DNA from 3 places in the Streptococcus sp. V913 genome. Region 3 is predicted to be linked to each of the others. Evidence: predicted binding sites of a transcription regulator. Region 3 holds the regulator's gene; each other region holds the start of a gene.
What was found. The regulator CtsR, encoded in region 3, represses protease genes until heat stress. The targets are predictions, from matches to a motif close to TTGGTCAAAAAAGGTCAAANA.
Positions count from the first base shown of each region.

Region 1: the regulator CtsR is predicted to act here: its motif matches at 1,839-1,859, upstream of clpP (ATP-dependent Clp protease proteolytic subunit ClpP).
Region 2: the regulator CtsR is predicted to act here: its motif matches at 1,885-1,905, upstream of ACXYSL_RS01910 (ATP-dependent Clp protease ATP-binding subunit).

Region 1 is NZ_JBTHHX010000001.1:402,073-406,930, forward strand. Features, by position in the region: gene ACXYSL_RS01995 (ABC transporter substrate-binding protein) at 1-747, opposite strand, end outside; gene ACXYSL_RS02000 (YlbG family protein) at 835-1,104, opposite strand; gene clpP (ATP-dependent Clp protease proteolytic subunit ClpP) at 1,183-1,773, opposite strand; gene upp (uracil phosphoribosyltransferase) at 1,947-2,576, opposite strand; gene ACXYSL_RS02015 (deoxycytidylate deaminase) at 2,665-3,132, opposite strand; gene ACXYSL_RS02020 (TetR/AcrR family transcriptional regulator) at 3,151-3,708, opposite strand; gene ACXYSL_RS02025 (DegV family protein) at 3,833-4,678, shown strand; gene ACXYSL_RS02030 (BaiN/RdsA family NAD(P)/FAD-dependent oxidoreductase) at 4,736-4,858, shown strand, end outside.
Region 2 is NZ_JBTHHX010000001.1:381,218-386,075, forward strand. Features, by position in the region: gene ACXYSL_RS01895 (amino acid ABC transporter ATP-binding protein) at 1-602, opposite strand, end outside; gene ACXYSL_RS01900 (amino acid ABC transporter permease) at 602-1,285, opposite strand; gene ACXYSL_RS01905 (DUF1797 family protein) at 1,477-1,707, shown strand; gene ACXYSL_RS01910 (ATP-dependent Clp protease ATP-binding subunit) at 1,947-4,208, shown strand; gene ACXYSL_RS01915 (GyrI-like domain-containing protein) at 4,251-4,858, opposite strand, start outside.
Region 3 is NZ_JBTHHX010000003.1:132,686-137,543, reverse strand. Features, by position in the region: gene ACXYSL_RS06755 (ABC transporter permease) at 1-715, shown strand, start outside; gene ACXYSL_RS06750 (ABC transporter substrate-binding protein) at 753-1,760, shown strand; gene ACXYSL_RS06745 (ABC transporter ATP-binding protein) at 1,760-2,488, shown strand; gene ACXYSL_RS06740 (CtsR family transcriptional regulator) at 2,607-3,065, shown strand; gene ACXYSL_RS06735 (ATP-dependent Clp protease ATP-binding subunit) at 3,067-4,858, shown strand, end outside.

The DNA.
Region 1 (4,858 bases), on a different contig from region 3:
GGCTTGATTTACGATTTTACCTGCTTCTGTGTAGTAGCCTGGGACAACGATAGCGTCAAACTCTTTCCCTTTCATTTTAGTAAGGGCTGCTTGGAAGTCTGTATCACCTGCTACAAACGTTTCATCTGCTACAATCTCACCCTTGTAGGTTTCACGGAAAGATTTAGCAATACCTTTAGCATAGTCACTAGCATTGTCAGTATAAAGAACAACCTTCTTAGCATTCAATTTGTTTGTCACATAGTTTGAAATAATCTTCCCTTGGAAGCTATCTTGGAATGTTCCGATAAATAGGTAATCTTGACCTTTAGTCAATCCATCTTGAGTAGCACTTGGTGAGATCAATGGCACTCCTGCTTTGGTAGCGTTAGCTACAGCTGCAGCAGTTGCACCAGATGTCGCAGGTCCTACAATAGCTGCCACCTTTGATTGGGTTACAAGGTTCGTTGTAACAGAAGCTGCTTCAGCAGTTTCTGACTTGTTGTCTTTGTCTACAACTTCGATTTGTTTTCCATCGATACCACCTGCAGCATTGATTTCATCAACAGCAAGTTGAGCACCTTTTTGTTCAGAAGTACCATAGGCAGCTACAGCACCTGTTTCTTCAAAGTTAAAACCGATTTTGATAGTCTTTTCGTCTACTGGGTTACCAGTTGTATTTGACGCTCCTGACTTGACCTCTCCACAGGCAGCGAGAAGAGCTACGCTAGCAAGAGCCACAAAAGATAGGGCAAATTTTTTCTTCATTTTTAATCTCCTTATAGTTGTTTCAAAAATAGTATGTTAAGAATATACCGAATTATCAGAAAATTGTCAACCTTTTTATTCACTTTTTTAAATGATAACGTTTTCTTCATTTCGATAGAGATTCCCAACAAAAGGAGTTTCTAACTCTTGAATGTGACACCGTCTAATTTTCTTGATGTATCTTTCCTTACCTAATCTCTCAACTAAGTCATCTAGCTCCTCAGTTGGAACATAGAGCTGCAAGTAACGATGTTTTTTGGAATGGTAACAGATATCACCGTATTCCTGAAGTTTTTTTGCATCCCGATTATAGTAAAGATAGATGATTAATCCCGATCGATTGACCTTTTCAAACATGATGAACCCTCTTTCTAAGAAATCTGCTCCTATTATATCAAAAAAAGCAAACCCCGTCGAGTTTGCTTTTTAGGTTGGTTAGCTCAAAGAGTTGTTGGCCATGATTTCATCAATAAAACCATACTCAAGTGTTTCTTGGGCACTCATCCAGTAATCACGTTCTGCGTCTACATGAATTTGCTCAACTGTTTTACCAGAGTTATCTGCAAGAATCTGCTCCAAAGTCTTACGAGTTTTAAGTAAGTGCTCTGCAGCGATTGCCATATCTGTCTGTTGGGTACCACCACCTGTACCACCCATTGGTTGGTGAATCATGTACTCTGCATTTGGAAGCATGAAACGTTTGCCTTTTGCGCCACTTGATGCAATGACAGTTCCCATGGATGCAGCCATCCCCATAACGATTGTTTGGACATCTGCCTTGATAAAGTTCATGGTATCAACGATTGCCAAACCAGCTGATACAGAACCACCCGGAGTATTTACATAAAGGTAAATATCTTTTGTACTATCTTGAGCATCCAAGAAGAGCAATTGAGCAATAACGGAGTTGGCCATGTTGTCTTCAACTGGTCCAGTCAACATGATGATACGATCTTTTAGTAGACGTGAGTAAATATCATATGAACGTTCTCCACGACTTGTTTGTTCAATAACTACAGGAATCATTCATTTCTCCTTTTAAGGTTAAATTTTCTTAGTCATACGACTCGATACAGAACTATTATATCTTTTTGGTCAAAAAAGGTCAAATTTTTGCTCTATTCTCTAAACAGAAACAAAAACTCAACCTCCTTTCAAGTCAAAAACGAACTTCTAGTTTCAATATTTACTTTGGAATTTTATTTAGTACCAAACAAGCGGTCTCCAGCATCTCCAAGACCTGGAACGATATAACCGTGTTCGTTCAAGCGTTCATCCAAGGCCGCAGTAAAAATTTCTACATCAGGGTGAGCTTCTTGGAGGGCTTTCACTCCTTCTGGAGCAGATACTAGGCAGACAAACTTGATATTTGAAGCGCCACGTTTTTTAAGCGAATCTACAGCCAAGATTGCTGAGCCACCTGTTGCAAGCATTGGGTCAACGACAAAGATTTGACGTTGGTCAATATCTTCAGGCAATTTCACTAAGTATTCAACTGGTTGAAGGGTTTCTTCATCACGGTACATACCGATGTGTCCAACTTTTGCTGCTGGAACCAGATTCAAGAGACCATCTACCATCCCGATACCTGCACGCAAAATTGAGACAATCGCCAATTTTTTACCAGCCAATTGTTTTTGAACGGTCTTTGTGATAGGTGTTTCAATTTCCACGTCTTCAAGTGGAAGATCACGAAGTACTTCATACCCCATCAACATTGCAATCTCATCTACTAGCTCACGAAAAGCTTTTGTGGAAGTGTCTGTACGACGCAAGATTGACAATTTGTGTTGAATAAGTGGATGATTAATGACTTCAATTTTTCCCATTTTCTGAGTTCCTTCTTTCAATTTATTCTTCTTATTATATCAAAAAACGGTTTAAAAAGCTTTCTAAACCATTTGTTTTAATTAATTTTTAAATCAAATCTGCCTCTTGAAGAGCTGTCTGAACAGTCTCTAATGGTAAATGGGTCAACTCGGTGCCTTTTTCGTGATAAAGGTACTGGGCATAGTCGTCCATACGATACTGATTGATATAAACTACACGTTTGCAACCGACTTGTAAGAGTTGTTTTGTACAGTTCAGACAAGGGAAATGGGTCACATAAGCTGTAAATCCTTTAGGAACCCCACGTTCGGCTCCTTGTAAGATTGCATTGACCTCAGCGTGAAGGGTTCGGACACAGTGGCCTTCAATGACTAAACATTCGTGATCGATACAGTGCTCTGTTCCTGATACGGAACCATTGTAGCCTGTTGAAATGACTTTATTATCCTTAACTAGGACAGCTCCCACCTTGGCACGTTTACAGGTCGAACGATTGGCAATTAGTAAGGCCTGGGCTGCAAAATACTCATCCCAAGCCAGTCTTTTTTCTGTCATAAGTCTTCTCCTTTTCCTCTATTTTTTGAAAAATGGCAAGCGTAAATCTGCAATCTTTTCAGCTGGAACCTTCATGCCATCCTTGATCCATTTGAGCAAAACCGATACGATGGCAGAACTCCAAAAGGAATGAAGGTAGCTGCTAACGCCTTTTGATTTTCCGTGGTATTTTTCCAGAAATTCCTGCATGGCTTGGACGAAAATCTTTTCCAAATGGTAGTCCAGAGCAAGTTGGATAACCTTGGCTTCTTTCTTGGCTGCTCTGAAAAGGTGAACCCAGACTAGATAAAGGTCGGTTTTGACATCGTAGTGGCTCAACTGTTCCATAATGTTATGGACACTGCGTTTAAAGACGCTTTCCAAAATCTCTTCTTTGGAATCATAGTTACGATAGAAGGCGGCACGAGAGACGCCCGCCCGCTTGACTAATTCTGAAATACTGATCTTTGCCAAGTCCTTTTTCTCTAGAAGTTGCAAAAGAGCCGTCTCGATTGCTTCTCTGGTTAAAAAATTGGATTCTTGATTTGATTTTCTGAGATTTTCAAGAGATTTTTCAGATATTCTACGTTCAGACATAACAATTTCTTTCTACTTGTAACAACAGACGGATGGTGCTTTTGTTTCAAGGGCTTTCATGATATAATTGTAAAAAAAGACAGAACCTTTGTCAATGTATAAGTGACAAAGATGGAGAATTTCTATGACTTGGAAGATTGTAGCTGACTCTGGTTGTGATTATCGTCAATTGGCAACTCCTGCTATTGATACGGAATTTGTTAGTGTTCCTTTAACCATTCAAGTAGCTGATCAGGTCTTTATCGATGATGCCAATCTTGACATTGACCACATGATGGAAACCATGTATGCGACTTCTGAGGCTTCAAAATCAGCTTGTCCTAGCCCTGATGATTACTTGCGAGCATTTGAAGGTGCTAAGCATATCTTTGTCGTTACCATTACTGGTACTCTTTCAGGTAGCCATAATAGTGCACAACTCGCTAAGAATATCTATCTTGAAGAACATCCTGACACTCAGATTCATGTGATCGATACATTGTCTGCAGGTGGTGAGGTTGACTTGATTGTTGAAAAAATCAATGAATTGATTGATCAAGGACTTTCTTTTGAAGAAATTGTTGAAGCTATTACGGCCTACCAAGAAAAAACAAAGTTGCTCTTTGTCCTCGCTAAGGTCGATAACTTGGTAAAAAATGGCCGTTTGAGTAAGCTGATTGGTACAGTCGTTGACCTTCTCAACATTCGTATGGTCGGGGAAGCAAGTGAAACTGGAACCTTAGAACTGCTCCAGAAAGCGCGTGGACCAAAAAAATCCCTTCAAGCAGCCTATGAAGAGCTCATCAAGGCTGGCTATGCTGGTGGTCGAATTGTCATGGCTCATCGCAGCAATGAAAAATTCTGTCAGCAATTGTCGGAACGCTTGCTGGAAACCTTCCCTCAAGCTGAAATTAAGATTCTTCCAACATCTGGTCTCTGCAGTTTCTATGCAGAAGATGGCGGTTTGTTGATGGGATATGAAATTAACTAAGATCATGAGCAACAAGAGATGCCAAGCATCTCTTGTTTTTTGTGGTACAATAGATTTATGAAACATTTTGATACTATTGTCATTGGTGGAGGGCCTGCTGGTATGATGGCTGCAATTTCCAGTAGCTTTTATGGTCAGAAACCCCTTCTCATCGAGAAAAATCGCAAACTTGGGAAAAAA
Region 2 (4,858 bases), on a different contig from region 3:
CCCATTTCATGCGTCACAATCACCATGGTCATCCCCGACTTGGCAAGGTCTTGCATAACAGCTAGGACCTCTCCAACCATCTCAGGGTCTAGGGCTGAAGTCGGCTCATCAAAGAGCAAAACGTCTGGCTCCATAGCAAGTCCACGTGCAATGGCAATCCGTTGTTGCTGACCACCTGACAAACTCTGCGGATAGGCCGTTGCCTTATCTGGCAAGCCAACTTTTTCTAGCAGTTCCTGAGCTCTCTTCTCCGCTACTTCCTTGCTTTCTCCTTTGGTTTTAATTGGTGACAAGGTGATGTTTTCCATGACCGTCATATTTGGAAAGAGGTTGAATTGTTGGAATACCATGCCCATCTTTTCACGCATGGCAAAAAGGTCATTTTTCTTATCTGTGATATCAACTCCTTCAAAGATAACCTTACCTTTACTTGCTTCTTCAAGGAGATTCATAGAACGAAGGAGAGTTGACTTCCCGCTCCCGGACGGACCGATAATGACCACAACTTCTCCTCGCTTAATCTCAAGGTTGATGCCCTTTAAAACTTCATTTTTCCCAAAAGACTTATGTAGTTCTTCAATTTTAATCAAGGGTTCTGTCATTATTTCTTGTCTCCTTGTCCAATATGTTTTTCAAATGCTTTCAACGCCACTGTCAAAACAGAGGTCATAATCAAATAGTAAAAGGCTGCAAATAAAAGGGGAGTCAACGGTAAATATGTTGTTGTTGCCACAGTCGTTGCACCATTCCACAACTCCATCACCCCAATTGCCGACAAGAGGGAACTATCCTTGATAATGGTGATAAATTCATTTCCCAGCGCTGGAAGAATATTCTTGATAGCTTGTGGCAAAATGACATAACGCATGGCATTTTTTGGACGAATACCAAGAGAATATGCGGCCTCTAACTGCCCTTTAGGAACCGCATTGATCCCCGCACGAACAGTTTCTGAAACGTAAGCTCCACTGTTCATAGAAATAATCAGAATACCAGGAATCAAACGAGAAAGATCAACTCCTAAAATTCCCACTTGAATAGTCGGAGCATTGATATGCATAAGAGCAAAGGCAATCATAATCTGAACCATCATCGGAGTTCCACGGAAGATCCAAACATACACATTTGCAAACCAAACGAGCGGTTTAAAGCGTGATCGCTGAGCAAAGGCCAGTAACACACCTATAATAGTTCCTAAGCAGACGACAAGAATGGAAATCAATACGGTGATCAGAGCACCATAGTTAAAATATGGTAAATACTTTGGTAAAAAAGAAAAATTCATATTCAATCAACTTTCTATGTGTTGGATTGTATGATTATAACATGAATTGAATTAAAATTCAATCCTTTTTCACCGATTTTAACAATTAACTTGATAGAATGGAGAAATAGAAAGAAATCACAGTTTTTTTCTAGTCAACTACCTCTTGTTTATGGTAAAATAGAAACGATAAGAAATGGAGGAGAATCAAAATGGAATCACATTTGGTTAGAATCATTAACCGCCTAGAAGCAATGACAAAAGATGGTGGAAATCTAAAACGTAATTTTGAACGTGAAGGTGTTGTTGTCGCAGAAGTTGCCTACAGCCACGACGAAGAAAACGGATCACTCTTCACCCTTCGCGATGTAGAGGCTCGTGAAACTTATACCTTTGATAGCATTGATTTGATTGCAATGGAGATCTACGAACTCCTTTACTAATATAAAAACAACGGGCAGTAAGGCCCGATGAATGAGAATCCTTTTTGTCACCGCAAATGGGATTTTTTCTTACCTTCAATGCCGCTTAATCCTCCATAAATCCTTCTTTTAAAAACGACCACTTCCCAATCTTTTTACTTGCTTTACACCTTAATCATGCTATAATGAAAGTATAAAACTTTGACTATTATTGACCTTTTTTCTTAGGCCAAGAATAAGAATGAAATGAGGTAGATGTTATGCTCTGTCAAAACTGTAAAATTAACGACTCAACAATTCATCTGTATACCAATATCAATGGACAGCAAAAGCAAATTGATCTCTGTCAAAATTGCTATAAAATTATCAAAACAGATCCAAATAATACCCTCTTTAAAGGAATGACTGATTTAAACAATCATGACTTTGATCCTTTCGGAGACTTTTTCAATGATTTGAACAATTTCAGGGCTTCTTCAAATAACGTCCCTCCAACTCAATCCGGTGGGGGATACGGAGGCAATGGGGGATACGGACCTCAAAACCGCGGACCTGTTCAAACACCTCCTCCTAGCCAAGAAAGAGGGCTCCTAGAGGAATATGGTATCAACGTGACTGAAATAGCTCGTCGAGGAGATATTGACCCTGTTATCGGCCGAGACGAGGAGATTATCCGCGTTATCGAAATCCTCAACCGTCGAACCAAAAACAATCCTGTCCTTATCGGAGAACCAGGTGTTGGTAAAACAGCTGTTGTTGAAGGTCTAGCTCAGAAGATTGTCGATGGTGATGTTCCCCATAAACTCCAAGGCAAGCAGGTCATCCGTCTGGATGTGGTTAGTCTAGTTCAAGGAACAGGGATTCGAGGCCAATTTGAAGAACGCATGCAAAAACTCATGGAAGAAATTCGCAAACGCGAGGACATCATCCTCTTTATTGACGAAATCCATGAAATTGTTGGTGCAGGATCTGCTGGCGATGGCAATATGGATGCAGGAAATATCCTCAAACCAGCCCTTGCCCGTGGTGAATTGCAACTGGTCGGCGCCACTACTCTCAATGAATACCGTATCATTGAAAAAGATGCTGCCCTCGAACGCCGTATGCAACCTGTCAAAGTTGATGAACCAACTGTCGAAGAAACCATTATCATCCTCAAAGGGGTTCAAAAGAAATACGAAGACTACCATCACGTCAAGTACACAGACGCTGCTATCGAAGCTGCTGCAAATCTTTCCAATCGCTATATCCAAGACCGCTTCTTGCCAGACAAGGCTATTGACCTGTTAGATGAAGCTGGTTCTAAGATGAATCTGACGCTGAACTTTGTTGATCCTAAAGTGATTGATCAGCGTTTAATTGAAGCTGAGAATCTCAAGGCTCAAGCTACACGAGAGGAAGACTTTGAAAAAGCTGCCTACTTCCGTGATCAGATTGCCAAGTACAAGGAAATGCAAAAGAACAAGGTGACCGGTCAGGATACTCCTATCATTAGCGAGAAAACCATTGAGCACATCATCGAGCAGAAAACTAATATCCCTGTTGGGGAGCTAAAAGAAAAAGAACAGTCTCAGCTTATCCATCTAGCAGACGACCTCAAAGCTCATGTCATTGGTCAAGATGAAGCTGTCGATAAGATTGCCAAAGCCATCCGTCGTAATCGTGTTGGACTTGGAACTCCTAACCGCCCAATCGGAAGTTTCCTCTTTGTCGGACCAACTGGTGTCGGTAAGACAGAACTTTCCAAACAACTAGCCATTGAGCTCTTTGGCTCTGCTGACAGCATGATTCGCTTTGATATGAGTGAATACATGGAAAAACACAGTGTGGCTAAATTAGTCGGTGCCCCTCCAGGTTATGTTGGCTACGATGAAGCGGGTCAGTTAACGGAAAAAGTTCGTCGTAATCCATACTCACTCATCCTTCTCGATGAGGTCGAGAAAGCCCATCCAGATGTCATGCACATGTTCCTTCAAGTCTTAGATGATGGCCGTTTGACAGACGGGCAAGGACATACAGTTAGCTTTAAGGATGCCATCATCATCATGACCTCAAATGCCGGTACTGGTAAGGCCGAAGCCAGCGTTGGTTTTGGAGCTGCTCGTGAAGGTCGAACCAACTCTGTTCTCGGTGAACTCGGCAACTTCTTTAGTCCTGAGTTTATGAACCGTTTTGACGGCATTATCGAATTTAAACCTCTCAGCAAGGACAACCTTCTCCAAATCGTCGATCTCATGCTAGCGGATGTCAACAAACGCCTTTCTAGCAACAACATCCATCTCGATGTGACAGACAAGGTCAAGGAAAAGTTGGTTGACTTGGGATATGATCCAAAAATGGGGGCACGGCCACTCCGTCGTACCATTCAAGACCATATTGAGGATGCTATCACAGACTACTACCTTGAAAATCCAAGTGAAAAAGACCTCAAGGCAGTTATGACAAGCAATGGTAAGATTCAAATCAAATCTGCAAAAAAAACTGAAAAAACAGAAGAGGTTACTTCTGAAAGAGAAGATTAGAACTCATAAAAAAGAACAGGGAATCTTGTTTCCTGTTCTTTTTTAATTCTCTTCTTGAACTTGATAGCGAAGGATTGTTTTTAATTTGCTTGGCTCCGTTCGATGAAGATTATTAAGATAAATTTCTCGGTGGACTTCCGAAGTTCTTTTGAGTTTATGAAGTTGACAAAAATGCTCCATCTCTGCAAAAGTCTCATTTTCAGTATCAAAAGGTCCTACATGAAGCATAGCAAGGCTTGGGCCTTCTTCTATCTTTTCAAAACGAACAGCCTCATAGAGAATATTTGGCTTCTTGATTTTCACCTCTTCCAAAGCTTTTTCAAATAGTTCTCTCGTAATAAAATCGGGTTGCCCAATCATAATACTATAAGAAAGCTCACTTTTTACCAGTTCTCCCTCCTTCTCCTTTTTCCATACACCTTCTAAAGGAAAGACAGTAAAATCAGTATAAACCTCATCCAGAGGAGCTTTTTTATACTTCATCTTTATCGCATAGGCTAAGGTATATAAGGCCCCTACGCGTTCTGAAAAATCTTCTTGATTTGGATCGCCTTTACCATCAATCACGATATAGGATTGACCTGGCACCTGCAAGATGCTGGGCCTAGCCTTCACTTGATAAAGAGCTTTTGCTTCTTTTCTCCATTCGT
Region 3 (4,858 bases):
GGGTTTTCTAGGAGTCTTGTCAATCTGGCAGTTAGCGGGCATATTCAAACTTTTACCCAAGTTTATCCTGCCAACTCCTCTTGAGATTCTCCAGTCCTTTGTTCGTGACAGAGAATTTCTCTGGTACCATAGCTGGGCGACCTTGAGAGTGGCTTTACTAGGTCTAGTTCTAGGAGTCTTGATTGCCTGTCTTATGGCGGTGCTCATGGATAGTCTGACTTGGCTCAATGACTTGATTTATCCTATGATGGTGGTTGTTCAGACCATTCCGACCATTGCCATAGCGCCTATCTTGGTCTTGTGGCTAGGCTATGGGATTTTGCCCAAGATTGTCTTGATTATCCTGACAACAACCTTCCCTATCATCGTCAGTATTTTGGATGGATTTAGGCATTGTGACAAGGATATGCTGACCTTGTTTAGTCTGATGCGAGCAAACCCTTGGCAAATCCTTTGGCATTTTAAAATACCAGTCAGCCTGCCCTACTTTTATGCGGGATTGAGGGTCAGTGTCTCCTACGCCTTTATCACAACCGTGGTGTCTGAGTGGTTGGGAGGTTTTGAAGGACTTGGTGTTTATATGATTCAGTCTAAAAAACTGTTTCAGTATGATACCATGTTTGCCATTATTATTCTGGTGTCGATTATCAGCCTTTTGGGTATGAAATTGGTCGATGTTAGTGAAAAATATGTGATTAAATGGAAACGTTCATAGAATAAGAATGTTTCAAAAAAGAAAAGAGGAAATGAAAATGAAGAAAACATGGAAAGTGTTTTTAACGCTTGTAACGGCTCTTGTAGCTGTCGTACTGGTGGCCTGTGGCCAAGGAACTGCTTCTAAGGACAACAAAGAGGCAGAAGTTAAGAAGATTGACTTTATCCTAGACTGGACGCCAAATACCAACCACACAGGGCTGTATGTTGCCAAGGAAAAAGGTTATTTCAAAGAAGCTGGAGTGGATGTTGATTTGAAATTGCCACCTGAAGAAAGCTCGTCTGACTTGGTGATCAATGGCAAGGCGCCATTTGCTATCTATTTCCAAGACTACATGGCTAAGAAATTGGAAAAAGGTGCAGGAATCACTGCCGTTGCCGCTATCGTTGAGCACAACACATCAGGAATCATCTCACGTAAATCGGACAATGTCAGCAGTCCAAAGGACTTGGTTGGGAAGAAATACGGAACTTGGAATGACCCGACTGAACTTGCTATGTTGAAAACCTTGGTGGAATCTCAAGGTGGAGACTTCGAAAAGGTCGAAAAAGTACCAAACAACGACTCAAACTCCATCACACCAATTGCCAATGGCGTCTTTGACACTGCTTGGATCTACTATGGGTGGGACGGTATCCTTGCCAAATCTCAAGGTGTAGACGCCAACTTCATGTACTTGAAAGACTATGTCAAGGAATTTGACTACTACTCACCAGTTATTATCGCAAACAACGACTATCTCAAAGACAACAAGGAAGAAGCTCGTAAAGTCATCCAAGCCATCAAAAAAGGCTACCAATATGCTATGGAACATCCAGAAGAAGCTGCGGATATTCTCATCAAGAATGCACCTGAACTCAAGGAAAAACGTGACTTTGTCATCGAATCGCAAAAATACTTGTCAAAAGAATACGCAAGCGACAAGGAAAAATGGGGACAATTTGACGCAGAACGCTGGAATGCCTTCTACAAGTGGGATAAAGAAAATGGGATCCTCAAAGAAGACTTGACTGACAAAGGCTTCACTAATGAATTTGTAAAATAATGACAGAAATTAGACTAGAACACGTAAGCTATGCCTACGACGATGAAAAGATTTTAGAGGACATTAACCTACAGGTGACTTCGGGTGAAGTGGTTTCTATCCTAGGTCCCAGTGGTGTAGGCAAGACTACCCTCTTTAACCTGATTGCAGGAATTTTAGAAGTCCAGTCGGGAAGAATTGTCCTTGATGGAGAGGAGAATCCCAAGGGGCGCGTGAGTTATATGTTGCAAAAGGATCTCCTCTTGGAGCACAAGACGGTGCTTGGCAATATCATCCTGCCCCTCTTGATTCAAAAGGTGGATAAGGCGGAAGCTATTGCCCGAGCGGATGATATCCTTGCGACCTTCCAGCTGACAGCCGTACGGGATAAGTATCCTCATGAGCTCAGTGGTGGGATGCGGCAACGTGTGGCCTTGCTTCGTACCTACCTTTTTGGGCACAAACTCTTTCTCTTGGATGAGGCCTTTAGTGCTTTGGATGAGATGACAAAGATGGAACTACACGCTTGGTATCTGGAGATTCATAAGCAGTTGCAGCTAACGACCTTGATCATCACACATAGTATTGAAGAGGCCCTCAATCTTAGCGACCGCATCTATATCCTAAAAAATCGGCCGGGACAGATTGTTTCTGAAGTCAAACTAGATTGGTCCCAGAGCGAAGACAAGGAAGTCCAAAAAATTGCCTATAAACGACAAATATTAGCAGAATTGGGATTAGATAAGTAGAAAAATAGGGAGTTGGTGAAGATTATCCTTTACCAGCGCCCTTTTTCTTTAAAAAAATCAAAAATTTCGGTATAATAGTCAAAGATAGTCAAGGTTCAAAGAAGGAGTTTGATTTACTATGAGATTTAAAAATACATCAGATCATATCGAAGCCTATATCAAGGCGATTTTAGACCAGTCTGGTATCGTGGAATTGCAACGGAGCCAGTTAGCTGATACCTTCCAGGTTGTGCCAAGTCAGATTAACTACGTCATCAAGACACGCTTTACGGAAAGTAGAGGTTACTTAGTTGAGAGCAAGCGTGGTGGTGGAGGCTACATTCGAATCGGACGGATTGAGTTTTCCAATCATCATGAGATGCTCCGCGATTTGCTTTACTCGATTGGTGAGCGAGTTAGTCAGGAGATTTATGAGGATATTCTCCAGCTTTTGGTGGAGCAGGACCTGATGACCAAGCAAGAGATGACCTTGCTGACTTCAGTAGCAACGGATCGTGTCCTAGGGGAAGAATCTTCAGTTGTCCGTGCCAATATGCTCCGACAGCTATTACAAGAGGTAGATAGAAAAGAGAAGTAAGATGAACTATTCAAAAGCATTGAATGAATGTATCGAAAGTGCCTACATGGTTGCAAGCCATTTTGGAGCTCATTACCTAGAGTCTTGGCATTTATTGATTGCCATGTCCAATCACAGTTACAGTGTGGCAGGTGCGACTTTAAACGATTATCCTTATGAAATGGACCGTTTAGAAGAGGTTGCGTTGGAACTGACTGAAACGGACTATAGCCAAGACGAAACCTTTACAGAATTACCCTTTTCCCATCGTTTGGAAGTTCTCTTTGCAGAAGCAGAGTATGTGGCCTCAGTGGTCCACGCAAAGGTGCTAGGGACAGAGCATGTCCTCTATGCAATCTTGCATGACGGAAATGCCTTGGCGACACGCATCTTGGAGAGAGCAGGCTTTTCTTATGAGGACCAGAAAGATCAGGTCAGAATTGCTGCTCTTCGTCGCAATCTAGAAGAGCGTGCAGGATGGACAAGAGAAGATCTCAAGGCTTTGCGTCAACGTCATCGCACAGTAACTGACAAGCAAAATTCCATGGCCAATATGATGGGCATGCCTCAAGCTCAAAGTGGCGGTTTAGAGGACTACACGCATGACCTAACGGAGCAAGCGCGTTCTGGCAAGTTAGAGCCAGTTATCGGTCGAGACAAGGAAATCTCACGTATGATTCAGATTTTGAGTCGGAAGACCAAGAACAATCCGGTCTTGGTTGGAGATGCGGGTGTCGGGAAAACAGCTCTGGCACTTGGTCTTGCTCAGCGTATTGCCAGTGGGGATGTACCTGCGGAGATGGCAAAGATGCGTGTTCTAGAGCTTGATTTGATGAATGTCGTTGCAGGGACACGTTTCCGTGGTGACTTTGAAGAGCGTATGAACAACATCATCAAGGATATCGAGGAAGATGGCAAAGTGATCCTCTTTATCGATGAACTCCACACCATCATGGGTTCTGGTAGCGGTATTGATTCGACTCTGGATGCAGCCAATATCTTGAAGCCAGCCTTAGCTCGTGGAACTCTGAGAACAGTTGGTGCAACCACTCAGGAAGAATACCAAAAACACATCGAAAAAGACGCAGCTCTTTCTCGTCGTTTTGCAAAAGTGACGATTGAAGAGCCAAGTCTAGCTGACAGTATGACCATTTTGCAAGGTTTGAAGGCCACCTATGAGAAACACCACCGTGTGCAAATCACAGATGAAGCTGTTGAAACAGCTGTCAAGATGGCGCATCGTTACTTGACCAGTCGTCACTTACCAGACTCTGCCATCGATCTATTGGATGAAGCGGCAGCAACAGTGCAAAACAAATCCAAGCAGGTGAAAACAGACGAATCCGATTTGAGTCCAGCTGACAAGGCCTTGATGGATGGCAAGTGGAAACAAGCTGCTCAGCTAATCGCAAAAGAGCAGGAAGTCCCTGTCTATAAAGATTTGGTAACAGAATCTGAAATTTTGACTACCTTGAGTCGCTTGTCAGGGATTCCAGTCCAAAAACTGACGCAAACGGATGCCAAGAAATACCTGAACTTGGAAGCTGAACTACACAAACGTGTCATCGGTCAAGATCAAGCTGTTTCAAGCATTAGCCGTGCGATTCGCCGCAACCAGTCAGGAATTCGTAGTCACAAGCGTCCGATTGGTTCCTTTATGTTCCTAGGGCCGACAGGAGTCGGTAAGACCGAATTGGCCAAGGCTCTGGCAGAAGTCCTCTTTGATGACGAATCAGCCCTTATTCGCTTTGATATGAGTGAGTATATGGAGAAATTTGCGGCTAGCCGTCTCAATGGAGCTCCTCCGGGTTATG